DNA from 2 places in the Nocardia sp. 149-1B genome. Region 2 is predicted to be linked to the other one. Evidence: riboswitches for the same ligand, from Rfam matches in the RefSeq annotation. Region 2 holds a riboswitch; the other holds the start of a gene.
The links. A riboswitch is a leader RNA that binds a small molecule or an ion and turns the genes downstream of it on or off. The one in region 2 is predicted to bind cyclic di-AMP.
Positions count from the first base shown of each region.

Region 1: another riboswitch for cyclic di-AMP. It lies ahead of AC3ANS_RS17350 (C40 family peptidase); the one in region 2 lies ahead of AC3ANS_RS07945 (C40 family peptidase).

Region 1 covers NZ_CM173233.1:3,610,106-3,624,808, reverse strand. The annotation lists gene ligD (non-homologous end-joining DNA ligase) at 1-458, shown strand, start outside; gene AC3ANS_RS17375 (hypothetical protein) at 592-1,113, shown strand; gene AC3ANS_RS17370 (S24/S26 family peptidase) at 1,337-1,948, shown strand; gene AC3ANS_RS17365 (response regulator transcription factor) at 1,993-2,685, shown strand; gene AC3ANS_RS17360 (ATP-binding protein) at 2,678-3,889, shown strand; gene AC3ANS_RS17355 (HAD-IIA family hydrolase) at 3,924-4,715, shown strand; cyclic di-AMP (ydaO/yuaA leader) riboswitch at 5,096-5,164, shown strand; gene AC3ANS_RS17350 (C40 family peptidase) at 5,193-5,708, shown strand; gene AC3ANS_RS17345 (methylmalonyl-CoA carboxytransferase subunit 5S) at 5,860-7,416, shown strand; gene AC3ANS_RS17340 (acyl-CoA carboxylase subunit beta) at 7,457-8,995, shown strand; gene AC3ANS_RS17335 (hypothetical protein) at 8,992-9,267, shown strand; gene AC3ANS_RS17330 (biotin/lipoyl-containing protein) at 9,296-9,658, shown strand; gene AC3ANS_RS17325 (glycoside hydrolase family 6 protein) at 9,890-11,377, opposite strand; gene AC3ANS_RS17320 (TadA family conjugal transfer-associated ATPase) at 11,572-12,867, shown strand; gene AC3ANS_RS17315 (type II secretion system F family protein) at 12,867-13,721, shown strand; gene AC3ANS_RS17310 (type II secretion system F family protein) at 13,718-14,659, shown strand; gene AC3ANS_RS17305 (hypothetical protein) at 14,702-14,703, shown strand, end outside.
Region 2 covers NZ_CM173233.1:1,657,926-1,672,628, forward strand. The annotation lists gene AC3ANS_RS07930 (class I SAM-dependent methyltransferase) at 1-381, shown strand, start outside; gene AC3ANS_RS07935 (hypothetical protein) at 378-1,313, shown strand; gene AC3ANS_RS07940 (hypothetical protein) at 1,315-1,524, shown strand; cyclic di-AMP (ydaO/yuaA leader) riboswitch at 1,685-1,843, shown strand; gene AC3ANS_RS07945 (C40 family peptidase) at 1,904-2,839, shown strand; gene AC3ANS_RS07950 (hypothetical protein) at 2,905-4,128, shown strand; gene AC3ANS_RS07955 (M48 family metallopeptidase) at 4,125-5,363, shown strand; gene AC3ANS_RS07960 (Flp family type IVb pilin) at 5,432-5,650, opposite strand; gene AC3ANS_RS07965 (response regulator) at 5,899-6,546, opposite strand; gene AC3ANS_RS07970 (sensor histidine kinase) at 6,543-8,153, opposite strand; gene AC3ANS_RS07975 (type II secretion system F family protein) at 8,153-9,067, opposite strand; gene AC3ANS_RS07980 (type II secretion system F family protein) at 9,069-10,040, opposite strand; gene AC3ANS_RS07985 (TadA family conjugal transfer-associated ATPase) at 10,037-11,491, opposite strand; gene AC3ANS_RS07990 (CpaE/TadZ family protein) at 11,497-12,687, opposite strand; gene cpaB (Flp pilus assembly protein CpaB) at 12,694-13,428, opposite strand; gene AC3ANS_RS08000 (AMP-dependent synthetase/ligase) at 13,603-14,703, opposite strand, start outside.

The DNA of each region.
Region 1 (14,703 bases), 2.0 Mb from region 2:
AGCCCGCGGGCCTGCACGAGTGCTGCCAGGTGGCGCTGATGGTGCGCGACCGGCTGGCCGAGCGCGGCCTGGGCGCCACCCCGGTCACCAGCGGCAGCAAGGGCCTGCACCTGTACGCCGCGCTGCCGGACCCGCTGCCGCCGGAGGAGTCGACGGCGCTGGCCAAGGAGGTCGCCGAGGAGCTCCAGGCCGAGCACCCAGCGCTGGTCACCGCGACGATGACCAAGGCGCGGCGCTCGGGGAAGGTGTTCCTCGACTGGTCCCAGAACTCCGGCTCGAAGACCACGATCTCGCCGTACTCCCTGCGCGGCCGGGAGCTGCCGACGGTGGCGACACCCGTGACGTGGGCCGAGGTCGAGGCGGGCTCGGACGACCCGATGGAGCTGGGTCAGTTCCGGTTCGAAGAGGTCCTGGAGCGGGTCGCCGACCACGGCGACCTGTTCGCCGTACCCGGCTGAGATCGGCGGATCGGGGCCCGGACGTCGACGAAATCTGTTACCGAATGGTGGATCTTCCGTGGCGATCGTGTTCATCCGACGTGGAGCGAGCGTGCCTACCTTGAGGATGAAGCACTGAGCATCAGGGGATGACATGACCACCACGACAGCTGCCACCACGGCCAGGAAGCTCATTCTTCCTGTCGGCAGCGTCGTGGGCGCCGGTTTGCTGGCGATGGCGATGGGCGTCCCCTGGACGAGCGCCAGCGAGGGAGCCTCCGGGATCCGGTTGCTGGCCGACGACAACCAGGGCGCGACGCTGACCATCAGCAAGATCGAGCCCGGTGAGTCTGTGTCTCGCAGCGTCACCATCCGCAACTCCGGTGGTGCCCCGTCGAGGCTGTCCTTCCAGGAGACCGGAGACCCCGCGCCGTTCGCGGACGGGGAGCTGCACCTGGTGATCGACCAGGACGGACGCACGCTGTACGACGGCGACTTCGCCGCCATGAGCGACATCGCGCAGGACGTGGGCACGCTCGAGCCCAGGGGTTCGAGCACGTTCACGTTCACGGTGTCGCTGCCCGACGACGCGCCGTTCGCCAACCAGGGCGCACCCGCGTCGGCGTCGTACACGTGGGTCAACTCCGCACCTGGCACCTCGAGTTCCTTCGGCTAGGGGGAACCACCTGCACTGATCGGACCATCGGGACCAGACGGCCACGCGCACCGGGGGGGAGCGCGTGGGACCACCGGACGGGCCCGAACCTGGACGAGTCGTACGGCGCACCTGGGGGGCGCGCCGAACGGCCCGCCCATCCCGGAGGACCTGTCTGTCCGGCGCTGAGTGGGGAAGCGTCGGACGGGCATCCTCCCTGACCCGCACTCGGAGACATCCCCGCATGGAGATCACGACCTCCCCGCACCGCCCGGCGTCGACGCCGTGGGGGCGCTTGCTCGTGCTCGTGGTCATCCTCGCGCCCGTCTCGGTCCTCGTCCTGCTGCCGATCGGCCTGGGCCTGGACCGCTACGTCATGTCCGGCGGCTCCATGGACAGCGGTGCCGAGGGCGGGATCCCGCAGGGGGCGATCGTCCTCGAGCGCGCGGTCCCGGTCGGTGACCTGCGACGTGGGGACGTCATCACGTTCCGGCCACCCGCGAGCGCCGGGGTCGACGGTCTCGTGACCCACCGGATCGTGCACATCGGCCCCGAGGGGATCATCACCCGCGGCGACGCCGAGCCGGCTCGCGACCCGTGGGTGCTGCAGCCCTCCGGCCCCACGCTGCCCCGGGTGGTCCGCACCCTGCCGTGGGTCGGGTACGTCTACCTGGTGATCTGCCACCCGATCACCAGGACCCTGCTGGCCGGCGCCATCGCGCTCCTCGTGCTCGTGATCGCCGCGGAGATCCGCCGGCGCCGGGAGGCGGCCGCGGCGCGCCGGGCCGACCCTGGTACGGCGAGCGCGCCCCCGCCAGCGACCGCGTCACGCGAGACACGGGGGGGCGAAGGTTGAGCACTCTCCTCGGAGCGGGTGCCTCGGGCCCTATGCTCCCTCCCATGGCGCACCGAGTTCTAGTCGTGGAGGACGAGGAGGACATCGCGTTCCCTCTCGTCCGGACGCTGGAGCGCGAAGGGTACGACGTCTCGTGGGTGGACAGCGGCCAGAAGGCCCTGGACACCCTGGCGACCTCCCCCGAGGTCGTGATCCTCGACCTCGGTCTCCCGGACATCGACGGCCTCGAGGTGTGCCGTCGCGCCCGGGAGGCGGGGTTCGAGGGGGCGATCATGATCGTCACCGCCCGTGCCGGCGAGCTCGACCGGGTGGTCGGGCTCGACTACGGGGCTGACGACTACCTGGCCAAGCCGTTCGGCCTGGCCGAGCTGCAGGCGCGCGTGCGCGCCCTGCTGCGCCGTACCTCCTCCACCTCGGCCGTGGCCGAGGACGCAAAGCCCGGCGGGCTGCGCATCGACGTGGATGCCCGGCGGGTGTACGCCGGGGAGGAGGAGGTCCCGTTGACCGGCAAGGAGTTCGAGGTGCTGAACATCCTCGCCGCCAACCGGGACAAGGTCGTCTCCCGCGGCCGGCTGATGGCCGACGTGTGGGACGAGAACTGGTACGGCTCGACGAAGACGCTCGACGTCACCATCGGACGGCTGCGCCAGAAGCTCGAGAGCGTGGGTGTGACCGACCGAGTGGTGGCCGTTCGAGGCGTGGGATTCCGCCTCGAAGGCGGAACCGCAGATGCGTGAGCGCCTCACCGCTGCGTTCGTCGTCCTCACCATCATCCTGCTCCTCGGGGCCGGCATCGTCCGCTCATTCGTGCTCCGCGACCTGATCCAGGAGCAGGAGGGCGTCCACCTGCGCCAGGAGGTGGAGCTGATCGGCGCGATCGTCGACGACCGAGCGGCCGCCGGCGGCGAGATCGACGACGCGTTCCTGAGCGGTCTGGTGAGCCCGGACAGCCGCCTGGAGTACGACCCCGCCCGCGGCGACTCGCTGGTCGTGCACGGCCACGACTACGCGGGGAGCGACGACCCCGACTCCGACCTGTCCACGGTCCTCGCGCTCGACGGCGGCCAGCTCACGCTGAGCCAGTCACCCCAGGTCATCCGAGACATCGTCGGCCGCGACACCGGGTCGATCGCCGCGCTGTTCGTCCTGATCGCCGTCGTCGCCGGCATCGCCGGGTTCCTCATCGCCTCGGCCCTGTCCTCGCCGTTCCAGCGGCTGGCCATCGCCGCCGCCGCGCTGGGTCGCGGCCGGTTCGACCTCGAGCTGCCCCGCACCCGCATCCCCGAGGCGCGCGCGATCTCGATCGCGCTGCGCGCCAGCGCGCACCAGCTGGAGGACCGGGTGCACCGTGAGCGGGCCTTCGCCGAGCACGCCTCGCACGTGCTGCGCACCCCGCTGACCGGTCTGCGCCTCGAGCTGGAGGACCTGACCCTGCGCGACGACGTCCCGCCCGACGTGCAGGCGGCCGCGACGCGCAGCCTCGCCGCGGTCGAGGAGGTCGGTGCGGTCGCCTCCGAGCTGGTCGAGATGACGCGGCGCGGCAGCCTGGTGGCCGGAGCCGAGCTGCCGCTCGTCGACCTGGCCACCCAGCTCGCGCAGCGCTGGGCCGACCGGCTCGGGGTCCGCAACCGCATGCTGACCGCGGCCGCCGAGGGCGACCTGACGCTGACCTACACGCCCGGACCCGTCGAGCACGTCACCGACCTGCTGCTCGCCGACGTCGTACGCCGCGGCGCGGGGTCCGTGCGCATCGTGTTCCACGGCGAGCAGGGCGGCCACCTGCGCATCCGCGTCGAGTGCGAGGAGCGTGGCCGGGAGGCGGACGGCGCCGAGCCGATGGACCGCATCGCCCAGGTGACCTCGGTCGTCGAGGCGCTCGGTGGGCGGGTGACCGGCGCCCACCCGGCCGACGGCATCGAGGTGCTGCTGCCGCGTCGGTGAGCGTCGGGACGACCGTCCGGGGACAATGGGCCCCATGACCCACCGCCCGATCGAGACCTGGCTGACCGACATGGACGGCGTGCTCGTCCACGAGGAGGTGCCGATCCCGGGCGCCCAGGAGTTCATCTCGGCCCTGCAGGCCTCCGGGCGGCGGTTCCTGGTGCTGACGAACAACTCGATCTTCACCCCGCGCGACCTGCGTGCCCGGCTGCTCGGCAGCGGCATCGACGTGCCCGAGGACGCGATCTGGACCTCGGCGCTCGCGACCGCTCAGTTCCTCGACGACCAGCGGCCGCACGGGACGGCGTACGTCGTCGGCGAGGCCGGCCTGACCACGGCGCTGCACGACATCGGCTACGTGATGACCGACCGGGACCCCGACTACGTGGTGCTGGGGGAGACCCGCACCTACTCCTTCGAGGCGATCACCCGGGCGATCCGGCTGGTCGACGGCGGCGCCCGCTTCATCGCCACCAACCCCGACGTGAGCGGGCCGAGCCAGCAGGGCATGCTGCCGGCCACCGGGTCGGTGGCCGCGCTGATCAGCACCGCGACCGGGCGCCAGCCGTACTTCATCGGCAAGCCGAACCCGCTGATGATGCGCAGCGCGCTGAACCGCCTCGAGGCGCACTCCGAGACCACGGTCATGGTCGGCGACCGGATGGACACCGACATCATCAGCGGGCTCGAGGCCGGCCTGCGCACGATCCTGGTCACGACCGGCTCGACACGCCCCGAGCAGGTGGCTACCTTCCCCTACCGGCCCACCCGCGTGGTCGACTCCGTGGCCGACCTGCTCGAGCTCGTGGAGCCCGCCGCGATGTGACGTTCGTCCAACCGGACGGCCGATCCACGCGGGGAGTGTGGCCCGGGCCACCCTCGACCCGGTCCGCCGACTCGCGATCGGGCGCGCCGTCTGGTTAACGTCCCCGACCGTTTGCACCATGCACAACCGGTCGCGGGTACGCCGAGTCCTGCCCGTCCGTGACCGGTCGACAACATCCGGGGCAGGAGTGGGGGACCCACCTTCGCGGTCCCGCTCTAGGAGGCTGCTGAACAACTGCTCGTCGCGAGCGTCGCGATGGGCGTGCGATGGCAAGGCGCCGGAGGGAAGGCGGGCTGGATGCCCGACGACCGACGGCAACGCCGCCAGCGTGCGTCCAGCGCGACGCGCAGCAGAGCGTGTTGTTCAGCAGGCTCCTGCACGGGACCGCTCGGGGTGAAGCCACCAGCCGGTGGCCGGGCACCTTCCACGCCCGAACCCGACAGCTCACCTCACAGGCGTGGGAAGGAAACCACGCACATGACCCTCATCCTGCGCGCCCTCGCCAGCGGCGCCCTCGTCATCGGGCTGCTCACCACCGCACCCGTCACCCTCGACCGCGCCCACGGCGCCACGGCCACCGACCGGCAGACCCAGCAGCGGGCGGCCCGCAAGGCCACGCTCCGCAAGGTGGGCCTCGCGACGCGCATCGCCGTGCACCAGAAGGGCGACCCGTACGCCTCCGGCGCCGCCGGCCCGAACGCCTTCGACTGCTCGGGCCTGACGTTCTACAGCTTCCGCCGGGCGGGGTTCTCACACATCCCGCGCACGTCGGCGGCCCAGGCGCACTTCGCCACGCGGATCAAGCGCAGCGCCATGCGCCGCGGCGACCTGATCTTCTTCTACGACGGTGGCGGGGTCTACCACGTCGGCGTGTACGCCGGCTTCATCCACGGTCACCGGTGGGTCCTCCACGCGCCGTACTCCGGCGCGCGCGTGCGCACCGAGCGGGTGTGGACCGACCAGTGGTTCCCCGGGACCCTGCGCTTCCACTGACGTAGAGGGTCGAGTCGGCGCGTCTGCACGCCGTCCGGGCCGGTCCCGGGACCCTGTTCCCGGGACCACGCGCGGACGGACGAGCAACGGCCCGGGGACGAGGGACCAAGGACCCGGGGCAGGGGCTTTACCTCTCTGCGAGAGTGAGGCCATGACCAACGGCGACACCGAGACAGGGGGCGTCGGCGCCACCGGCGCGGCCGCGGCACGACGAGAGATCGGGGTCACCGAGCTGATCCTGCGCGACGCCCATCAGAGCCTGATGGCGACCCGCATGGCGCTCGAGGACATGGTCGACGCGTGCGCGGACATCGACGCGGCGGGCTACTGGTCCGTCGAGTGCTGGGGCGGCGCGACGTACGACGCGTGCATCCGCTTCCTCAACGAGGACCCGTGGAAGCGGCTTCGGACCTTCCGCAGGCTGATGCCCAACAGCAAGCTGCAGATGCTGCTGCGCGGCCAGAACCTCCTCGGCTACCGCCACTACGAGGACACGGTCGTCAACAAGTTCGTCGAGAAGTCCGCCGAGAACGGCATGGACGTCTACCGGACCTTCGACGCCCTCAACGACGTGCGCAACGTGCGCGAGGCCATCAAGGCGGTGCGCCGAGTCGGCAAGCACGCCCAGGGCACGATCTGCTACACCGAGAGCCCGCTGCACACCGTGCAGGGCTACGTCGACATGGCCAACGAGCTGATGGAGCTCGGCTGCGACTCGCTCTGCCTCAAGGACATGGCGGCGCTGCTGCGGCCGCAGCCGGCCTTCGACATCGTCGGGGCGATCAAGGAGTCGCTGGGCCAGGACGTGCGCGTCCACGTGCACTGCCACGCCACCACCGGCGTCACGCTGGTCAGCCTGATGAAGGCGATCGAGGCCGGCGCCGACGTGGTCGACACCGCGATCTCCTCGGTCTCGATGGGCCCGGGGCACAACCCGACCGAGTCGCTGGTCGAGATGCTGCACGGCACGCCGTACGAGACCAACCTCGACGACGAGCGGCTGCTCAAGATCAAGGACCACTTCGCGGTGGTGCGGCCGAAGTACACCGAGTTCATGTCCGCGATCACCGGCGTCGAGACCGAGATCTTCAAGAGCCAGATCCCCGGCGGCATGATCTCGAACATGGAGTCGCAGCTGCGCCAGCAGGGCGCGGGCGACCGCCTCAAGGAGGTCCTCGAGGAGGTGCCGCGGGTCCGCAAGGCCGCCGGCTACCCGCCGCTGGTGACCCCGTCCAGCCAGATCGTCGGCACCCAGGCCGTGTTCAACGTGCTGATGGGCCCCTACAAGGTGCTCACCGCGGAGTTCGCCGACCTGATGCTCGGCTACTACGGCGAGGCCATCGGCCCGCGCGACCCTGAGATCGTCGAGGCAGCGCACGTGCAGACCAAGAAGGACCCGATCACGGTCCGGCCCGCCGACCTGCTCGAGCCCGAGTGGCAGAAGCTCTGCGACGAGGCCAACGCCCTCGAGGGCGCCGACGGCAGCGACGAGGACGTGCTGACCTACGCGATGTTCCCGGGTGTCGCGCCGAAGTTCTTCCTCGAGCGGCCCGAGGGCCCGAAGAACGTCGGCAAGGACCCAGCACAGCAGGCGGCCGAGAAGCTCGCCGCCGCTGCCACCCCCGGCACCGGCCCGGTCAAGGGCCCCATCCACTACGCCGTCTCGCTGAACGGTCACAAGCACGACGTGACCGTCGAGCGAGCCTGAAGGGATCACGGTGAGCAAGAACAAGCACCACCACGCGTCCATGGAGGACCGGATCGCCGAGCTCGCCGAGCGGCGCCACCAGGTCGAGCTGGGCGGCGGTGAGGCCCGCCTGCAGAAGCAGCGCGACGCCGGCAAGCTGACGGCCCGCGAGCGGATCGCCGCCCTGCTGGACGACGGGACGTTCCAGGAGACGGGCATGTTCGCCCGGCACCAGTCGACGTACTTCGGGCTCGACAAGGCCGACTACCCCGCCGACGGTGTCGTCACCGGCGAGGGTGCCGTCCTCGGTCGCCCGGTCCACGTGGCCAGCCAGGACTTCACGGTCGCGGGCGGCTCGGCGGGCGAGGTCCACAGCAACAAGGTCGTCGCGATGATGAAGGCCAGCCTGACGACCGGTACGCCGTTCGTGTTCATCAACGACTCCGGCGGCGCCCGGGTCCAGGAGGGCATCGGTTCGCTGGCCGGCTACGGCCGGGTCTTCTACAACAACGTGCTGCTGTCCGGTGTCGTCCCGCAGGTCGCGATCATCGCCGGCCCGTGCGCGGGCGGCGCGGCGTACTCCCCGGCGCTGACCGACTTCATCATCCAGACCCGCAAGGCCCACATGTTCATCACCGGGCCGAACGTCATCGCCCAGGTCACCGGTGAGCAGGTCACCTCCGACGCACTCGGCGGCGCCGACGCCCACATGGCACGTTCCGGCGTGATCCACTTCGTGGCCGACGACGACGACCAGGCGATCCTGATCGCGAAGAAGCTGCTCAGCTTCCTGCCGCAGAACAACACCGAGGACCCGCCGATCGTCAACCCCGACGACACGATCGAGCCCGACCCGGAGCTGCAGAAGATCGTGCCGCTCTCGGACAAGAAGGGCTACGACGTCCGCGAGGTCATCGCGCACCTCGTCGACCGGTCGGACTTCCTCGAGGTGCAGGCCGGCTACGCCCAGAACATCGTGATCGGCTTCGGCCGCATCACCGGCCGCACGGTCGGCATCATCGCCAACCAGCCCAGCGTGATGTCGGGCGTGCTCGACATCAACGCCTCCGACAAGGGCTCCTGGTTCGTGCGGTTCTGCAACGCGTTCAACATCCCGCTGGTCACGCTGGTCGACGTGCCGGGCTTCCTGCCCGGTGTCGCCCAGGAGCACGGGGGCATCATCCGCCACGGTGCCAAGCTGCTCTACGCCTACTCCGCCGCCACCGTCCCGAAGCTCACGGTCGTGCTGCGCAAGGCCTACGGCGGCGCGTACGTCGCGATGTGTTCCAAGGACCTGGGTGCCGACAAGGTGTTCGCCTGGCCGACCGCCGAGATCGCGGTGATGGGTGCCGAGGGTGCCGCCGAGATCGTGTTCCGCCGCGAGATCGCCGAGGCCGACGACCCCGAGGCCAAGCGCGCGGAGCTGGTCGAGGAGTACCGCTCCACGTTCTCCACGCCGTACGTCGCGGCCGGCCGCGGCCTGGTCGACGACATCATCGACCCCTGCTGCACCCGGGCCGAGCTGTCGCGGGCGCTGGAGATGCTGGCCAGCAAGCGCGACGTGCGGCCCGCCAAGAAGCACGGGTTGGGCCCGACGTGAGCCCCGACATCAGCGTCGAGCAGGAGCTGCTCGCCGCGGTCCGCGAGCTCACGGAGCGGGTGGCGGCCCTCGAGGCCGAGGTCGCCGCCGTCCGCGCGCGGCAGGAGCAGGAGATTCCCGAGGAGGTCGTGCTCGCGATCTCCGCCGCGGTGGCGTCGTTCCTGGGCCACCGCGCCAAGGTCAAGCAGGTGCACTACCGGAGCGGTCAGGCGTGGGCCCAGCAGGGCCGCGTGGCCGTCCAGGGTCACCGGATCATCCACGGTGCCCGGTGAACGGCCAGGCGAAGGCGAAGGTGAGGACATGCAGCTGAAGGTGACCGTCAACGGCCAGGTCTACGAGGTCGAGGTCGAGGTCGAGGAGGAGCAGCCGCCCACGCTCGGCATCTTCATGGCCGGTGGCAACTTCGCCCCGCCCGTGGCGGCTCCCGCCGCTGCTCCCGCCGGTGGCGACGGCGACGGCGTGCGCGCCCCGCTGGCCGGCACCGTCGCCCGGATCCCGGTCGAGGAGGGCCAGGCCATCGAGGCCGGCGCCGTCCTGGTCGTGCTCGAGGCGATGAAGATGGAGACCGAGATCACCGCTCCCGCAGCCGGCACTGTCGGCCGGGTGCTGGTGAAGCCCGGTGAGGCCGTCAGCGGCGGCCAACTGCTCGTCGAGCTGTCCTGAGGGGTTCGGCTCGTTCGAAGACGGAAGGATCCCCGGTTCGTCCCGGGGATCCTTCCGCATGTCCGGGGTCGTGAGCGGCCCGGGCCGGGACTCGTTCCTGCTGCCGGAAGCGTCGTCGTTTGGTCCCCAACGACAGATCGGGAGCGCTCCCATCCGTCGTTGGTGACCAAACGACGGACCAGGCCGGCCCCGGGAGGCAGTGACCAGGCAGGGACCAGGCAGGGTCCGGGGCTACGGCGTGCCGGTGAAGTACGGCGAGTACGCCCAGGTCTTCTTCAGCAGCTGGGCGTACTCCACGTTGAAGGGCGTACCGCCGGTGCCCTGCAGGGGCAGCCACGGCCGGCTCGCCCAGACGTAGGCGTCGACGTACTTGGCAGCGGTCCGGGCGGAGGTGGGGTCCAGCCCCCAGGCGGGGTTGTCCACGTCGGTGGTGGGTGGGATGCCGAGGGCGTCGCACGGTGTCTTCTGCGTCTTGGTCCTGCACGGCGGAATCGCGCCGGGCGGGGTGTAGTGCGAGGCCCCGGGTGGGTTGATCTCGCGGCCGTGGAAGGGGTGGCCGTTGTCTGAGGTGTCCAGGATCGCGTGCTTGCCCGCGATGCCCATCCGGGCCAGCGCGTCGGACACCTTCTGGACGAAGTCGATCTCACGGTCCATGTAGTTCGCGTGCGTGATGTTCATGGAGAAACCGCGGGCGTACTGCACGCCGCTGAGCCGCAGGTACTTCGCCACCGACGCGACGTCGCCGCGGGCCCAGTCCTCGGAGCCCATGTCGAGGTAGGCCGTGGTGTTGGGCAGTGCCGAGAGGGTCTTGACGGTCCAGTTGAGCATCCGTGCGGGCAGCAGGGCCTGGTGCCGGCCGTCCTGGTGCACGTGGCCCTCGAAACCGTCCTTCACGAAGTAGCCGTCCGGCTGCACGATCACCGCGACCCGGCTGGAGCCGATGCCCGCGGCGAAGCTGGTCACGAAGCGGCGGTACGACGCCTGCTCGGCCGGCGTGGGCAGCCGGTCCGCGATGCGCTCCTGGCCCTCCCAGGGGAACATCCGGAACAGCGAGACCGTCACCACCTTGTCGGGGTCGCCGGCCTGCGCGTTCTCGACGTAGGCCCGCACCTTCTCGCCCGCTCGGTCGTCGGGGATCCAGTGGCCGAACCACGTGGCCTTGGCGATCATCGCGAACAGGGCGAGGTCTTCCTGCTGCGCCTGGCCCAGCTTGTTCCACCCGATGTAGGCCGGGTCCTGCAGGCCGGTGTAGACGCCCCACTCCCGGCCCGCCAGGGGGTTGGACGGGTTGGCCTTCTGCACGGTCGTGACGGGTGCGATGTAGAGCGTCTGCTCGGTGTACGCCTCCTGGCCGGTCGCCACCCCCAACGTGCCGCGCACGGCGATCTCGTAGGTGTGGCCGAGCGTGAGGCCCTTGTCGATCGTGAACGAGGTGGTGAACAGCGGGACCGTGCCGACCACCTCGCCGTCGAGGAGGATCTCGTAGCCGAGCACCAACGGCAGCCCGGTGGTGGGCGGGTCCCACCTGACCTCGATGGCCGGAGCTCCGGGCGTGACCGTCGTGCGCAGGTTCTCCGGCGGACCGCTCGTGGCCCGGGGCGCGGCGGAGCTCGCCGGGGCCGACGCGTGCGCCGGCGTCCCGTACGAGGCGAGCGTCAGCGCCGCCAGGGCCGCCGCGAGGGCGCTGGCCGCCAGAGATGTACCGAGACGGTGGCTCATGGGGGTCTCTTCGGCAGGGGAGTCCGCCATGTGAGGATAGCGTGACCTGCGTCACATCGACCAGGGATCGGTCGACGGTCGGGTGCCCGCTCCCACGTCCCGTCGGCAGTTGTCCACAGGCGGAGGTCCGTCCGGGTTTGAGCGGGCGCTGCGGCTGGAAGACTGCCGGCCAAGGAACCATCTCGGGGGACTAGATGTCACTGACCCACCCATCGACCCACCCGGCCGGTCACGTGTCGGCTCGGCGTACGGCGAACGCGCACGAGGAGCTCGTCGAGCAGCTCGACCAGCACGTGCGCGAGGCCGTGCGGCGCGAGGCCGTCGACCCGCAGCGCGAGGCCGACCTGGTCCGGCGGATCGCCGAGCGGGTGGTGCGCGACCACGACGACCACAGCCTCACGGGCGCGGTCGCCCCGGTGCCCGACATCGACTCGATGGTCGGCGAGCTGGTGGCCCGCGTCTCGGGGTTCGGCCCGTTGCAGCCGTTCCTCGACGACCCCACGGTCGAGGAGGTGTGGATCAACGACCCGAGCCGGGTGTTCGTGGCCCGCCACGGCCGCCACGAGCTCACCACGCTGGTGCTCACGTCGGCCCAGGTGCAGGAGCTCGTCGAGCGGATGCTCAAGAGCAGCGGCCGGCGCATCGACATCAGCCAGCCGTTCGTCGACGCGATGCTGCCCGAGGGCCACCGGCTGCACGTGGTGCTCGAGGGCATCAGCCGGGGGTTCTCGGCGGTCAACATCCGCAAGTTCGTGCTGCGCGCGGCCCGGCTCCACGACCTGGTCGAGCTGGGCAGCCTGACGCCGGGCGCCGCTGCGTTCCTCGATGCGTCGGTGCGTGCCGGGCTCAACGTCCTGGTCGCCGGCGGCACTCAGGCCGGCAAGACCACGATGCTCAACTGCCTGGCCGCCGCGATCCCCGGTGGTGACCGCGTGGTGTCCGCGGAGGAGGTCTTCGAGCTGCGGTTCCAGCACCCCGACTGGGTGCCGCTGCAGACCCGTCAGTCCGGCCTCGAGGGCACCGGCGAGATCCGCCTGCGCGACCTGGTCAAGGAGAGCCTGCGCATGCGGCCGAGCCGCATCATCGTGGGCGAGGTCCGCGCCGAGGAGTGCCTCGACCTCCTTCTCGCGCTCAACGCGGGGCTGCCCGGCATGTGCACGATCCACGCCAACAGCGCCCGCGAGGCCCTGGTGAAGATGTGCACGCTGCCGCTGCTCGCTGGTGAGAACATCTCGGCGCGGTTCGTCGTGCCGACCGTCGCGGCGAGCGTCGACGTGGTGGTCCACCTGGGCATCGACGAGCGGGGCGTACGCCGGGTCAACGAGGTGGTCGGTGTGCCCGGCCGGGTCGAGAACGACGTCATCGAGACCGAGCCGCTGTTCGAGCGCCGCGCGGGCGAGCTCCGGCGTACCGGCGGGATGCCACCCCACCCCGAGCGCTACGAGCGGCTCGGGATCGACGTACACCGATTGCTGGCCGAGGAACACTGATGGGTGCGCTCGTCGGGCTGGGTGTCGGCGTGGGGCTGATGCTGGTCTGGAGCGCGTTCGCGCTGCCGCGCAGCCCCCGTGCCGATGTCGGTGGTCGCGGCCGGGCCACGGAGCTGCTGGCCCGCGCGGGCCTCGGACAGGTGTCGGTGACCGGCTTCGTCGCGCTCTGCCTGGTGTGCGGCCTGGTCGTGACCGTGGTGATCGAGGCGATCTCGGCGACACCGCCGGTGGCGTTGGCCTTCGGGCTGATGGGCGCCTGGATGCCGGTGGCGATCGTGTCGGGGCGGGCGCGGCGACGCCAGCGCGAGCTCGCCGAGGTCTGGCCCGAGGCCGTCGACAACCTCACCTCCGCGGTCCGTGCCGGGATGTCGCTTCCGGACGCGCTGTCCGCCCTGGCCACCCGCGGTCCCGAGCCGCTGCGCGAGGCCTTCGACCAGTTCGCGCTCGACTACCAGGTGACCGGCCGGTTCGGTGAGTCCCTCGACCGGCTCAAGGACCGTCTGGCCGATCCTGTGGGCGATCGCGTGGTCGAGGGCCTGCGCATCGCCCGCGAGGTCGGGGGTGGCGAGCTCGGCCGGCTCCTGCGCAACCTCTCGACGTACCTGCGCGACGACGCGCGCACGCGCTCGGAGCTCGAGTCGCGGCAGTCCTGGACCGTCAACGGCGCCCGTCTGGCCGTCGCGTCGCCGTGGCTGGTCCTGCTGCTCATGTCCTTCCAGTCCGAGGTCATCCACCGCTACGCCTCGCCCACGGGCGTCGTCGTGCTCGCGGTCGGCGCGGGCGCCTGTGTGGTCGCCTACCGGTTGATGATGCGGATCGGCCGGCTCCCCACCGAACGGCGGATCCTCTCGTGACCCCGTCGGTGTGGGGTGCGCTCCTCGGCGCCACCGCAGCCTCGGGCGTGCTGCTCGTCGCCGCGCGGGTCCGGGTCGTGCGCCGACCCCAGCTGGCCGTGCGGGTGCTGCCCTACGTCCGTGACCTCCCGCGGGTGGGCCACACCCCCGAGCTGCGGGTCACCTCGTCCTCGCCGACGTCGGCCGCCGCCGGGGTCTTCGGCCCGGTCCTGCGCTCCGCGGCCGACACGGTCGAGCGGGTGCTGGGCGGAGCAGCGTCCGTGCGCCGGCGCCTGCAGCGGGCGGGGCTCGACAAGACCGTGCACGACTTCCGTGTCGAACAGGTCCTGTGGGGGCTGATCGGGTTCGCGGTGGCCGCGGCCTGGGGCGTGCTGCGGATGCTGAGCGCCCCCGGATCGGCCGTGGGGTCGCTGCTGTTCTGCGTGATCGCGTTCGTGGCCGGGGTCCTGGCCCGCGACACCTACCTCACCAGCCAGGTCCGCAGCCGCGAGCGGCGGATCCTCGCGGAGTTCCCGACGGTCGCCGAGCTGCTCGCGCTCGCGGTCGCGGCCGGCGAGGGGCCGGTCGCCGCCCTGGACCGCGTCGTACGCCGCAGCGGTGGTGAGCTCTCCAGCGACCTGGGCAGGGTGCTCGCCGAGATCCGCACGGGTGAGCCGGTGGCGGTGGCGTTCGACGCGATGGCCTCGACGACCGGGCTGCCTCTGGTTGCCCGCTTCGCCCAGGGCGTGGCGGTGGCGGTCGAGCGCGGCACGCCCCTGGCCGACGTGCTGCACGCGCAGGCAGCCGACGTCCGCGAGGCCGGAAGGCGCGAGCTGATCGAGGCGGCCGCCCGCAAGGAGGTCTTCATGATGGTGCCGGTCGTGTTCCTCGTCCTCCCGATCACCGTGCTCTTCGCGTTCTGGCCCGGCGTCGTCGGGCTCCACCTGACCACCCGTTGATGTGCCTACTGGCAGAGGAACCCTTGGAGATCGGACGAACCCAT
Region 2 (14,703 bases):
GCGGCCCTCGCCGCTCGCGACGCGGACAACGTGTCCCTGCGGGTGGTGGAACCACGCCGTGGCCCGGGCGGAGTCCGCTCGGCCAAGCGGGGCTTCGAGGGCCTGGACTTCACGGCGTACGCCGACGCGATCGACGATGTCGACGGCGAGCTCGACCTCGTGGTGGTCGACGGGCGGGCCCGCGAGGCCTGCCTGGAGCGTGCGGTCGACCGGCTCGCCGACGGCGGGCTGGTGGTGTTCGACAACGTCGACCGGGCGCGCTACCGGGAGGCGATCGCCGCGCTCGGCCCCCGGGCCGAGGTGCGCTGGACCCGCGGCCGCACCCCGGCGCTGCCCTATCCGACCCGCACCGCGCTGATCACCCTGGGGCAGGCGCCGTGAGCCGCCGCCGCTGGATCGACGTGCTGCGCGGCTGCTTCCTGGCCGCGGTGGTCGGGTTCGCGTGGTGGGGCCTGCACGACAAGCACGAGGAGCTCGGGGACGTGCTCCGGCGTACGTCGCCGCTCGGCCTGGCCGTGGCGGCGGCGCTCGTGGTGGCGGGCCTGCTCGTCACCAGCGTGGCGTGGCTGCGGCTCCTCGCGGGCTACGGCCACCGGCTGCCGCCGGGGGAGGGTCGGGCGGTGTTCTTCGTCGGCCAGCTCGGCAAGTACATCCCGGGCTCTGTGTGGTCGATGGGCGCGCACGCCGGCCTGGCCCGCGGGTTCGACGTGCCCGCGCGGGTCACGATCGGCACCTCGCTGACGTTCCTGTGGCTCAACCTCGCCACCTCGGGGCTCGTGGCGGGGTCGTTCGCGCTCAGCGGGGCCTGGGACCCCGGCGTCCCGTGGTGGCTGGTGGCCGGCGGGATCGCGGTCTGCGCGGCCGGGTTGACGCCGTACGCCGTCAACCGGGCCGGCTCGGCGGTCGCCGGCGGCGGGCGCGCGCTGCGGCTCTCGCTGCCCGGGGTGGGCGTGCTGGTGGGCCTGATGGCAGTGACGTGGAGCTGCTACGCGGCGGCGGTGCTGGCGCTGGCGCCCGAGCCGTCGGTCGCGCTCTTCCCGGTCGCGGCCGGGGCGTTCACGACGGCGTACGCCGTGGGCGTGGTGGTCGTGCTCGCGCCAGCGGGTGTGGGCGCCCGCGAGGTCACGCTGATCGCGCTGCTGGCACCGGTCACGGGGGTCACGACCGCCACGGCGCTGGCGCTCCTGACCCGGGTGCTGCACACCGGCGGCGACCTGCTGCTGGCCCTGGGCTCGTGGCTGGCGGTCCGGGCGACACGCCGGCAGGTGGCGCTGTCGGGTCCGGGTGTCGGTGGTCCCTGCGACCGTTCTTGACATGACGACGCGAATCGACTGTGACTCCTGCGAGGTGCGGGGTCTGCACTGCCACGACTGCGTGGTGACGGTGCTGCTCGGGCCCCCGCCCGAGCTCACCTTCGACGACGACGGGCGCCGCGCCCTCGACGTCCTCGCCCAGGGCGGGCTGGTCCCGCCGTTGCGTCTCGTTCAGGCCGTCGACGGTCCACCCGTGGTCGAGTCGGCGTGACGGATGTGACCCGTGTGACTCCTGAGGCGTTGCCCGGGTAAAGATCGGTCCCGCGTGACGAGAAACTCACGGCGACATCCCCGGAAACTTGGCCGCTGCCCGAGAGGCGCATTAACGTGTGTGGCTCAGGTGGCCGTGGGTGTGGATCATTCGGATCCGCGCGGCCACCGCGCTGAGTCTCGGACCGGTTCGCCGGTCCGGGAGCCGGGGAACCATCGGTGGTCCTGGACCACCTGGGGTGAATCGCCTCTCGAGGCGTAGGGCAAATGTCGTGCCCGAATCCGTCAGCTCACCCGGTAGGCGTACGACGTGCAAGGGAGAGCGCCCGCTCGTGCTGAACGGCCGGAAGCGACTGATCACCATCTTGTCCGGTGGCGCCATGATCGCGGCGGTGGGCCTCATGCCCTCCTCGCCCGCGCAGGCGCAGCCCGACATCACCGACGTCCAGGCCCGGGTCGACCGGCTCTACCACGAGGCGGAGCAGGCTTCCGAGCGCTACAACGACGCCAAGCTCCAGCTCCACGCCCTCCAGAGCGACCTCGGCTCGCTGCGCGCGGACCAGGACCGCCAGGACGCCCGGCTCCAGGTCGTGCGCGAGCAGGTCCAGGACTCCGTGGTCCGGCAGTACGAAGGCCAGAGCCTGACCGCGGTCGGCCAGGTCGTCGTCTCCGACGACCCGCAGGCCTTCCTCTCCCAGCTCTCCACGATGTCGGCCTTCAACGACATGCAGTCGCAGCTGTTCGACGACTACGCCACCGAGCTGAAGTCGCTCGACATCCGCAGCGACGCCACCAGCAAGCGCGCCGGTGACGTCGCCGAGCTCGAGAAGAAGCTGGCCACCGAGAAGGCCACGATCGACGAGAAGCTCTCCGCCGCCAAGTCGCTGCTCTCCGACCTCAAGGCCCAGGAGCGCGAGGACATCCTGTCCCGCGGCACGGTCCGGGCCCCCTCCGACGTCCCCGCCTCGGGGCGCGCGGCCGCGGCGGTCCAGTACGCCCTGGCTCAGGTGGGCGACGCCTACGTCTACGGCGCTGCCGGGCCGAGCGCGTTCGACTGCTCCGGGCTCACGATGATGGCCTGGGCCCAGGCCGGCGTGGCGCTCCCGCACTCCTCGAGCGCCCAGTTCAGCTCCGGTCCGCACATCGCCTCCAGCGACCTGCAGCCCGGTGACCTGGTGTTCTACTACAGCCCGATCAGCCACGTCGGCATGTACATCGGCAACGGCCTGATCGTCCACGCGGCCAACCCCGGCACCGGCGTCACGGTGTCCAGCGTGTTCTCGATGCCCTACTCCGGCGCGGTCCGCCCCGGCTGATCCTCGGCCGACTGGTGAGCGACACCACCGACCAACGCAGAGAGGCCGGTCGTCCACGATGGTGGGTGGCCGGCCTCTCGCTGTGCCTGGTGGTGGCCACCGGGCTGTTCGCCTGGTGGCTGACCGACGACGACGTCTACGTCGCCTCCACGCCGCATCCCCAGTCGCAGAGCGCGTCGCCCGGCCTGGCGGCCCAGACCCTGGCGAGGTTCCAGCGTGCGGTCGGTGCCGATGACGCCGCCGCGGCCGAGGCGCTCGCGCCGGCCGACGACCCCGCCGCGGCCGCGCTGCTCTCGGCGCTGGTGCACAACGCCGACCAGCTCGACGTCGCCGACTTCACGTTGCGCTACGTCGACGCCGAGGGCGCCCCGGCCGCCGACGGCTCCTGGACCGCCGCCGTCGACGCCACCTGGCGGTTCGCGGGCTTCGACCGGTCCTCGGCGCACGCCGAGGTGACCGTGCACCTGCGGCAGGAGGGCGACGCGGTGGCCCTGACCGGGTTCGGCGGCGGCGACCGGGTGTCGCCGCTGTGGCTCACGGGCCCGCTGCAGGTGCGGCGCACCGCGCGGACCCTGGTGCTGGTGGACGGGACCGCCGCCGAGGCCGACCGCTACGCGCGGCGGGCCACGACCGCGGTCCCCGTCGTACGCCGCGTGCTCCCCGACTGGGACCGCGGCCTCGTGGTCGAGGTGCCGAGCTCGGTCGACGAGCTCGACCAGGCGCTGAACGCCGAGCCGGGCACCTACGACCAGATCGCCGCGGTCACCACCTCGACGGACGGCTCGCTCGCCCCCGACGCGCCCGTGCACGTGTTCGTGAACCCCGACGTCTACGCCGGCCTGCGCCCCACCGGCGCCCAGGTCGTGATGAGCCACGAGGCCACGCATGTCGCGGCGAACGCGTGGACCAGTCAGATGCCGCTGTGGCTGCTAGAGGGGTTCGCCGACTACGTCGCGCTGCGCGACGTCGATCTGCCGGTCTCGCGCTCGGCGGCCCAGATCATCGCCGAGGTGCGTCGCGACGGTGCTCCCCGGGCGCTGCCCGGGGCCGCCGAGTTCGGCACCCGCGCGACCCACCTGGGAGCGACGTACGAGAGCGCCTGGCTCGCCTGCCGCCTGCTCGCGCAGGACGGCGGCCAGGCCGGCCTGGTGCGGTTCTACCGGGCGGTGGACGGCGGCCGCCCGGTGGGCGCCGCCCTGGAGTCGGTGTTCGGCATGTCGACCCGCGACCTGACCGAGCAGTGGCGCCACCTGCTCGTAGACCTGGCCCTGCCACAATCGACCGGGTGAGGACCCCGCCCGTCCGAGGTGAACGCCGCGTGGCGCTCGCCGTGACCCTCCTCGGCGGACTCGCGTTCGTCGTGCTCGCCGCCTGGCTCGTGCCGTGGCACCCGGTCCCCGGCGGCACCCCCGGGCCCGCCGACGCGGCCTCGGTGTTCACCCCGGCCGAGATCGAGCGTGGCGAGGACTTCGCCCGGTGGGCGCGGGTGTGGAGCTGGAGCTCGCTTGCGGTGTCGCTCGCAGTCGCCTGCGTGCTGGGTCTCGGCCCCTGGGGCGAACGGCTCGCGCGGCGGTTGCGGGGCTGGTGGTGGGTGCGGGTCGTGCTCGCCGTGGCGGTCCTGGCGGTGGTCGGGCGGGTGATCACGCTGCCGTTCGCCGTGCTGCTGCGCCGCCATGCCCGCGACCACGGGCTCACACACCAGTCGTGGCCGGGGTTCGCGGCCGACCTGGTGAAGAACGAGCTGGTGGGGATCGTCGCGACCTCGATCGTGCTGATCGTCCTGGTGGCGTGTGCCCGGCGCTGGACGCGGGCCTGGCCGGCCGTGGCCGGCGGTCTGCTGGGGGCGCTGGTGCTGGCCGGGTCGTTCGTCTACCCGGTCGTCATCGAGCCGCTGTTCAACTCCTTCACCTCACTGCCCGACGGGCCGCTGCGCACCGAGGTGCTCGAGCTCGCCGCACGTGAGCACGTGGCCGTCGACGACGTGCTGGTCGCGGACGCCTCCCGGCGTACGACCACGCTCAACGCGTACGTCTCCGGCTTCGGCAGCACCCGCCGGGTGGTGCTCTACGACAACCTCGTCGACGACGTGCCGCGCGACCAGGCGCTCTCGGTGGTCGCCCACGAGCTCGGGCACGCCCGCCACGACGACGTGCTCACCGGCTCGCTGCTCGGTGCGGCCGGAGCGGTGTTCGGCGTCGGGCTGCTGGGACTGCTGGTCGGGCGCCGCCGCCCGCAGATGGGCGACCCCGCGGTGGTGCCGCTGGTGCTCGCGCTGCTGGCCATCGGCACGCTGCTCGCGAGCCCGGTGCAGAACGGCATCAGCCGGCAGATCGAGACCCGAGCCGACGTCGACGCCCTCGAGACCACCCACGACCCCGAGGCGTTCATCGGGGTGCAGCGCCAGCTCGCGCTGCACTCGCTGGCCGACCTGACCCCGCCCGCGTGGTCGCAGTTCTGGTTCGGCTCGCACCCCACCACGATGACCCGGATCGCGATCGCCCGGCAGCTGGGGGACCACTCCTGAGCACGGCCCGGACATGACAGTGGCCGCGGACCTCGCGGTCCGCGGCCACTGGATGGCTCGACGAGCTATCAGGGGCAGGCGGTGTTCGCGGTGTCGGTCGCGCTGCCTCCGGCCACATTGGTGCAGGTGTCCCTGAACATGCTTGTCACGTTGCTGCCCAGAGCGAACACGAGGACGACGATCAGCGCGGCGATGCCTCCCACCAGCAACCCGTACTCCACGGCGGACGCGCCGCGCTCGTTGCGGTTGCGCTGCATCGTGAACATGTTCCGCAGGAACTCGAGCATGGTGTTTCTCCCTCTCCATGTTGGTCCCGAGATCGGACCGGAGGGGTCCCTCAACCCCTCGGGCGTCATCGTGTCCTGTGACTGCAGTCACCCGGATCAGGAGAACGCTCGCGTCTGGATAGCCCGAAATGACTAGGCCTCGGCGCCGAACGGACATCGTTCGCACCGCTCGGGTGGGCTAGGCCGGGCGGGACCAAGGTCCCGGGACCAAGGTCCCGAAAGCTAGGTCGCGACGAGCGAGGCTGAGCTCAGTGCGCGGCGTCGGTCGGGCGCACGCTGGAGAGCAGCCCGACCCGCATCGCGGTGACCAGCGCCTGGGCGCGGTTGACGGCGCCGAGCTTCTGGTAGATGTGCGCGATGTGCGACTTCGCCGTCGACTCGCTCATGAACAGCCGCTCGGCGATCACCGCGGTGCCCAGGCCGTCGGCGAGCAGCAGCAGCACGTCGTGCTCACGGTCGGAGAGCCGGGCCGTGGTCGCCCCGACCCGGCGCACCATCGCGTCGGCCAGCCCGCTGCACACGAACGAGCGCGGCGAGACCGCCGCGTGCCGGATCGTGCGGACGACCTCCTGCGCGGGCGCGTCCTTGCCGACGAACCCGGACGCGCCGGCCTCCATGGCCGCGAAGATCTGGTCGTCGCCCGAGTGCATGGTGAGCACCACGAGGCCGATCGTGTCGCTCTCGCGGCGTACGGCCCGGGCGATGTCGAGCCCGGTGCCGTCGGGGAGCTGGAGGTCGGCGACCACGACGTCGGGCCGCAGGTCGGCGACCGCGGCCAGCCCGGCGGCCATGGTCGCCGCCGTACCGACGACCGTGAGGTCGTCCTCGAGCTCGATGACGGCCGCGAGGCCGCTGCGGATCAGCTCGTGGTCGTCGACGAGCAGCACGGAGGTCACGCGGTCACCACGTCGTCCTGGGCCGCCGCCACGATCTCGACGGGTGCCGCCGGAGCGGGCACGCGCACCGTCACGCTGGTGCCGTGGGGCCGCTGCGGGTGTACGTCGAGGCGCCCGCCGATCAGGGCAGCGCGCTCCCGCATGATCTCGAGTCCCTGGGAGTCGCGCCGGGCCGGGCCGAGCCCGGTGCCGTCGTCGCGCACGATCAGCACCGCGCGCGGCGGCCGAACCCGGCAGTGCACGTCGATGGCGCTGGCGCCGGCGTGCTGCACGGCGTTGGTCATCGCCTGCTGGGCGATCCGGAACAGCTCGGCCTCGACCTCCGGACGCAGCCGGGTCTCCCGCTCGTCGAGCGTGACGTGCACGGGGATGCCGGAGGACTCGGTGAGCTGGCGGGCCAGGCTGCCGAGGGCGGCTCCCAGGCTCGCGCTCTCGCCCACGCCGGTGCGCAGCGTCAGGACCGACCCACGCACCTCGGAGACCACCGACGTGATCCGCTGGCGCAGGGCCTCGATCCGGGCGCTCTGCGCCGGACTGCCCGGGTCGGCCGCCAGCGCGTCGACGAGGTAGCCGAGTGATGCGATGTCCTGCGCGAGACCGTCGTGCATCTCCCGGGCCAGCCGGCTGCGCTCGCGGGCCGTCGCGCGGTCGCGCAGGGTCTCGAACAGCAGGGCCGTGTCGAGACGGACGACGCTCGCGGCGAGCCGCGCGCTCAGCGCGCGGATGCGCTCCTCGAGCCCCAGCTGACCGGCGTCGAGGCGCTCGGACAGCAGCCCGGCCACGACGCCCACGGTCGTGCCGCCCGAGTGCAGGGGGAACGCGAACGCCTGGCCGTCGATGATCGCGCGGTCCGCCCACCAGCACGTGGTGGCGATCTCCTCGACCGGGTCGCGCTCGGGCGAAGGGCCCAGGGACCAGGTGACGAGAGGGGAGAGGTCTCGGACCGGGGCGACGTAGACCGTCAGCACCTCGGCGGGCAGGTCGTCGCGGACCGAGTCCAGGAGCCGGGTCCCGAGCGTGGCGGGGTCGAGCCCGGAGCCGAAGTCGTCGGACAGCTCGATCAGCTGCCGGATCAGCGCCTGGGCGTCGTGGTAGGCGCCCAGCGGGTCCGGCCCGCGACGCAGCACCGCGTGCAGGTACGTCGCGATCATGCCGAGCCCGATGGCGGCGACGCTCCAGGTCATGATCGCGAGCCCCTCGTCGTTGCTGACCGGTCGTCCCGCGCCGAGCGCGACCGTGAGCAGCGCCCCGAGCTCGGAGATGATCGCCAGGGACGCCCCGGCGGCTCCGGCGCGCAACGCCGCCGTCAATGGCCCGATGGCGAGGGCGCCGAGCATGGCGGTCGAGGTGTGCAGCGCGACGCCGCAGACCGCGCCCACCGTGAGCGGCTCGAGCACCGTCGTCAGCCAGACCGGCAGCGACCGGTTGAGCTCGGAGAGCTCACCGAGCAGCCAGGTGCCGCCGATCGCGAGCAGCGCGAGCAGGGCCGGGGTGTCCTGGGTCCACAGCGCGGGCGCGAGCAGCGCGACGAGCGCGCACAGCCGGGCGGCCCCGGCGATCCGGAACAGGTGCCAACCGCGGCGCGCGCGGACCGTCTGGGTCGGCATCAGAACGTGTCCATGATGCTGAGGACCGCCGGACCGAGGACGACCACGAACAGGCAGGGGAGGATGCAGAAGATCAACGGGACCGTCATCTTCACCGGCACCTTCTGGGCGCGCTCCTCGGCGTGCTGGCGGCGCTTGACCCGGATCTCTCGGGACTGCACCCGCAGCACCTGCGCGATCGGGATGCCGAGCGAGTCGGCCTGCACCATCGCCCCGACGAAGGTGCGCAGCTCTGCGACCGTGGTGCGGGCGGCCAGGGCGCGCAGGGACGCCGCCCGGCTCTGGCCGAGCTGCATCTCGCGCAGCACCCGGGCGAGCTCCTCGGCGAGCGGGCCCTCGGTGTGGCGGGCGACCTGCTGGACGGCGGCATCGAAGCCGAGCCCGGCCTCGACGCTGATCGTGAGCAGGTCGATCGCGTCCGGCAGCTCGCGCCGGATCCGCTCGGCCCGGTCGTAGCCCTTCTGGTACAGGTACAGGCCCGGGGTGAAGAAGCCGATGACGAGGCCCGCCAGGAGGAGGAGCACCAGCACGGGGGTCGCCGGTTCGAGGAGCAGGGCGACGACGCCGGAGCCGACGAGCCCGGCGATCGCGCCCAGCACGGTGCCGGTCAGGTAGCGGTCCACGGACCACCCGGGCGGGTTCCCGGCGAGGTCGAGCCGGTGCCGCACCCGCTCCGCCGCCTCGCGGCCCGCGAGCCGTCGTCCGAGGCCGAGGGCCCGGTCGCGCAGGGGCTCGAGCACGCGCTCGCCGAACGGCGCCTCCACCTCCGCGGTGACGGCCTCGGGGGCGGCCGAGGAGGCCCGCACCAGCTCGAGGGAGCGCGCGACCCCGCTGGTGTCCCCGGCGTCGCCGAGCGCGAGCGCGAGCAGCAGCACCGCCACCGCGAGGAGGACCGCACCGAGGAGCAACGTCATCTCAGACCTCCACCCGGACCAGGCGGCTCATCCAGAACGCGCCGACCGCCAGCCAGAGGACTCCGCCCACGAGCATCACGATGCCGCGGGGGTCGTCGAAGAGCGGCATGAGGTACGCGCGGCTGGTGAGCAGCAGGTAGAGCATGAACACCGGGGGCAGCACGCCGAGCACCCAGGCCGAGAGCCGGCCCTCGGCTGAGAGTGCCGCGACCTGGCGGCGCACGAACTCGCGCTCGCGCATGGTCGCCGCGACCGTGTCGAGCAGCTCGGCGAGGTTGCCGCCGACCTGCCGCTGGATCCGGATGGCCATCACCGCCCAGGCCAGGTCGGGACTGCCGAACCGCCCGGCCACGTCCTCCAGCGCGTCCTCCAGCGGCACACCCAGCCGGGTCTCGACGAGGGCGCGCCGGAACGCCGCCGCCACCGGCTCGGGTCCCTCGCGAGCGACCGTGTCGGCGGACTGGGCGAGCGAGAGGCCGGCGGCGAGGGAGCCCGACATCAGCTGGAGGGTCTCGGGGACGGCGGCGCCGAACGCCCGGTGCCGCCGGCTCCGGCGCACACCGAGGTAGGCCCACGGCCCGAGCCCGCCCGCGAGCAGGAACAGCATGAACAGGGGGAGGTTGCCGGCGCCGACGGCGAGACCGACCAACCCGGCGCCGACGAGCACGCCGGTGTGCACGAGCAGCCACTCGGCCGGCTCGAGGCGGCTCCCGGCGCCGTCGAGACGGTGCCGGATGCGGTCCTCGAGCCCGCGGTTGCGCCGCAGCACCTGCGAGGCGGCGCCGGTGGCCTGAGCCAGGGCATCCGGCCGGTCGGGGGGCGCGGCCGAGGTGGGGGCGGTGCCGCCGACGTACGCCGTGACCCGCTCGGCCGGGGTGAGCTCCGGCGTCGGCGCGGGGGAGAGGAGCAGCACCAGCAGCGCGAGGAGACCGAGGCCGATGGCGGCCGCGCCGGCCACCAGCAGGAGGCTCATCGCCGTCCCGCCACAAACAGGGCAGGGTCGACGCTGACGTTGGAGCCGGCGAGCTTATCGAGCAGCTTGGGCCGCAGCCCGGTGGCCGCGAGCGACCCGAGCGAGCGGCCGTCGGCGTCGAAGCCCGGGCTCTGGTCGAACACGAAGATGTCCTGGAGGGTGACGACGTCGCCCTCCATCCGCTCGACCTCGGTGATGTGGGTGATGCGGCGGCTGCCGTCCTTGAACCGGGTCTGGTGGACGATCAGGTCCAGGGCCGAGGCCATCTGCTCGCGGATCGCCCGCATCGGCAGGTCCATGCCGGCCATCAGCACCATGGTTTCGATGCGCGCCAGGGTGTCGCGCGGCCCGTTGGAGTGCACGGTGCAGATCGAGCCGTCGTGGCCCGTGTTCATCGCCTGCAGCATGTCCAGCGCCGAGGCGTCGCGGACCTCGCCGACGACGATGCGGTCCGGGCGCATGCGCAGCGCGTTTCGCACCAGGTCGCGGGTGTCGACGCCGCCCTTGCCCTCGATGTTGGCGGGTCGGGACTCGAGACGGACGACGTGGTCCTGCTCGAGCTGGAGCTCGGCCGCGTCCTCGATGGTGACGATCCGCTCGTCGGAGGGGATGAACGACGACAGCACGTTGAGCGTGGTCGTCTTGCCGGCGCCGGTGCTGCCCGAGACGATCACGTTCAGCCGGCCCCGGACGCAGGCCGCCAGGAAGTCCCGGGCCTGCGAGGTGAGCGTGCCCGACCCGACCAGGTCGTCGGCGGTCAGCGGGGTCGTGGCGAACCTGCGGATCGTGAGCGCGGAGCCGTCGATCGAGAGCGGGGGGATCACCGCGTTGACCCGGCTCCCGTCCGGCAGGCGCGCGTCCACCATGGGGCTGGACTCGTCGACCCGCCGCCCGATCCGCGACACGATCTTGTCGATCACCCGGCGCAGGTGGTCCTCGTCGACGAACCGAGCGGCCGTCGGCTCGAGGCGTCCGTCCCGCTCGATCCAGATGCTGTGCGCACCGTTGACCATCACCTCCGAGACCGACGGGTCGCGCAGGAACGGCTCGATCGGGCCGTAGCCGAGGATGTCGTCGCTGATCTCCTGCGTCACGCGGGCCCGGTCGCTGTGGCTCAGCGGCCGGTCCTGCGCAGCCAGCACATCGGCCAGGACGGCGCGCACCCGCTGGTCGAGCTCGGCCTGGTCCATCTCGGCGTCGTACAGCTGTGGCCCGAGCTGCTGGAGCAGCTCTGCGTGCACGCTGCCCTTGATCTCCTCGATCCGATCCCCTCGTCCGGCCTGCGACTTGCGGCGCCCCAGGGCGGCCTCGGCCGCCGGCTCGGCTGCGGCTTCGGCACCGGGCTCGGCGGTGGCGGCGACGACCGCAGCGGCCGCGTCCGGCACCTCGACGGGAGCGGTGCCGGCCTCCGCGGCGGCACGGGCCGCGGCCAGGCGGTCAGCGAGGCTCATCCGCGTCACCTCCGGATCCGGAACCGGCGCGCCGGCCCCGTCGGGGCGGGCTCGGCGGGCTCGGGTCCGGCCGGGCCCGCGGGGACGCCCGCCAACCGGACGGCGAGCCCGCGGATCGCGGCGCTGGAGGGGTGGTCCGGCTTGCCGCTGACGATCGGCGTGCCGGCGTTCGTCGAGGCGGCGATGTCGATGGACGTCGCGACCTGCGCGGCGACCGACAGGCCGAGGATCGCCTCCACCTTCTCGGGCCCGATGCCGACGGCCTCGTCGGCGCGGTTGAGCAGCAGGTGTCGATGGCCACGTGCGATGCCGAGCATCTCCAGCGTCTCGAGCGCCAGTCGGACGTTCTTCAGGGTCGGTACGTCGAGGGTGGCGACCACCACGCACTCGTCGGTCTCGTCGAGGGCGGCCAGGGTGGTCTCGTCGAAGGCGGGCGCGGTGTCGACCACCACGAAGTCGAACGCCTCCCGCAGCGTCCGCAGCACCCGGGTCACCAGGGCCGGCGTCACCCGCTCCCGGACGTCGGGCTGGCTGGGCGCCGCCAGCACCATCACCGCGTCCTGGTGCCGGGTCAGCAACGGGGCGAGCATCTCCGCGTCGAGCGTGTGCTCCGCGCCGATGGCGTGCTCCACGGTGTGGGAGGGGAAGAGCTGCAGGGTGATCGCGACGTCGCCGAACGCCAGGTCGAGGTCGACCAGGCACACCTGCCGCGCCCCGCGATCGGCCAGCGCGAGCGCGAGGTTGACCGCCATCGTGGTCTTGCCGACCCCTCCCTTGGGCGAGAACACCGTGACGACGCGACCCAGGTGCGTGGCCCCGGCCGGCCCGCGCAGCGCGACGTAGAGCTGGTGGGCGCGGCCGACCGCGGCGGCCACCGCCCCGACGTCGTCGTGGGGGACGACGTCGCGCGCACCCGCCTTGATCGCCCGGGTGAGCAGCACGGCGTCGATGGGGGTGTCGGCCTGGTCGCGCACGAGGACGACGCTGATCGTCGGGCGGCCGACGCGCAGCTCCTCGCACGTGCCGAGGGCGTCCTCGAGGTCCAGGCCGGGCCCGAGCACGACGACGTACTCCTCGGTGTGCTCGGCCACCCAGGCCCGCAGCCGCTCGGTGGACTCGATGCCGTGCGTCCCCGGAGGGAGCGCGGTCGACAGCGCGGTGATGGCGCTCGCTTCGGGGTCGACGACGACAGGCACGTCAGATCACCGGAACAGGTTCTGTGCGGTCACGCCCTTGCCGGACGTGACCTCGCTGTCGCCGTTGAGCAACGCGAAGGCGAGCTCGCCGTTCGAGGACGCGAACAGCACCTTCTGGGCGTCCTTCTGGTCCACCGCGACGGTGAGCAGCGTGCGCGGCAGCTGTTCGACGGTCTGGGCGCCGCTGTCGTCGGTGGTCGTGGTGGCCACCGGGGCTGTCGAGCCGACGCCGAGGACGGTCACCCGGGGCAGCAGCAGGCGGGTGAACGGCTGCCCGGACTGCTGGTCGAGCCCGTTGAGGAAGACCGCGACCTGGGAGCCGGGACTGAGGAATCCGGAGACCCGCGCGGCGTCGGTGAGGTTGACCGAGACCGCCATCTGTCCCGGTGGGATCGGCAGTGGTGCGGCCGCGTCGGCGCTGGATCCGAACTTGGCGGCGATCAGCTGCTCACCCGGCTGGATCGCGACGAGCGCGACCTGCCCGGCGAGGCCGTCGACCGAGGTCTGGGCGCCGGCCAGGCGGTCCGCCTCGGCCACCGACCCGGTGCCCACCTTGCCGGCCGCCTGCGCTGCCTCGATCGTCTCGCCGGCGGCGATCGGCGCGGTGGCCACGAGGACGTCGACGGACCCGAAGCGGTCCTCTGCTCGCTGGTCCGCGCCGCGGGCGTAGGCCACGACGAGCGCGGTCCCCAGGGCAGCCACCAGTGCTGCAGCGATGATGAGCAGCCGGCGTCGATCCATCGTGGTGCCCTCCCCAGTCAGGCCGCGCCGGGGGTGGGGCCCGACAGCGGACACGCTGCAACCGCCGGTGACCGATCCTCACCCCGAGATCGGTCGCCTTGGGGGGCACTCTAGGAGGATTCGCGCCCCCGCAAGGGCCTTTAGCCACTTTTCCCGTCGGGTATTTGTACCCGGTCAGGACACGTAGAGCGCCGCGACGTCTTCCTTGAACTCGCGCATGACGACGTTGCGGCGGATCTTCAGGCTCGGTGTGAGCTGCCCGCCCTCCTCGGTCCACTCGTCGGGCAGGATCGTGAACTTCCGGATCGACTCCGCCTTGGAGACCGCCTTGTTGGCCTCCTCGACCGCCGCCTCGATCTCGGCGCGCAGGTCGGGGTCGTCGACCAGGGTCGCGATGTGCTCGGACTTGCCGTGGGCCTGCGCCCAGGCGGGCAGCGACTCCCGGTCGATGGTGATGAGCGCCGCGATGAACGGCTGCCCGTCGCCGACCACGATGCACTGGTCGACGAGGAGATGGGACCGCAGGCGGTCCTCGAGCACGGCGGGTGCGACGTTCTTGCCGCCGGCGGTCACCAGGATCTCCTTCTTGCGTCCGGTGATCCGCACGAAGCCCTCGTCGTCGACCTCGCCGACGTCGCCGGTGTGGAACCAGCCCTCCGGCTCCAGAGCCTCCATGGTTGCGGCCTCGTTGCGCCAGTAGCCGGCGAAGACCTGGCCGCCGCGGAAGAGCAGCTCGCCGTCGTCGGCGATGCGTACGGCGGTGCCGGGCAGCGGGCGGCCCACGGTGCCGACCTTGATCGCCTCGGGGAGGTTGACCGTCAGTGCGGCGGTGGTCTCGGTCAGGCCGTAGCCCTCCAGGATCGTGAGGCCGATCCCGCGGTAGAAGTGGCCGAGCCGGTCGCCCAGTGGTGCCCCGCCGGACACTGCGTAGCGACAGCTGCCGCCGAGCGCTGCCACCAGCTTGCCGTAGACGAGCCTGCTGTAGACCGCGTGCCGGGCGCGCACCGTCAGCGGCACGCGACCCTTGTCGAGACCGCGGGAGTAGGCGATGGCGGCCTCGGCGGCGCGGTCGAAGATGCGACCGCGGCCGTCGGCAGTGGCCTTCTGGGACGCGGTGTTGAAGACCTTCTCGAAGACCCGCGGGACCGCGAGCACGAACGTCGGCTTGAAGTCCTGGAGGTCGACGACGAGGTTCTTGATGTCCGAGCTGTGGCCGAGCCGGGTGCGCATCTTGACGCACCCCACCTGGATGATCCGGGCGAACACGTGCGCGAG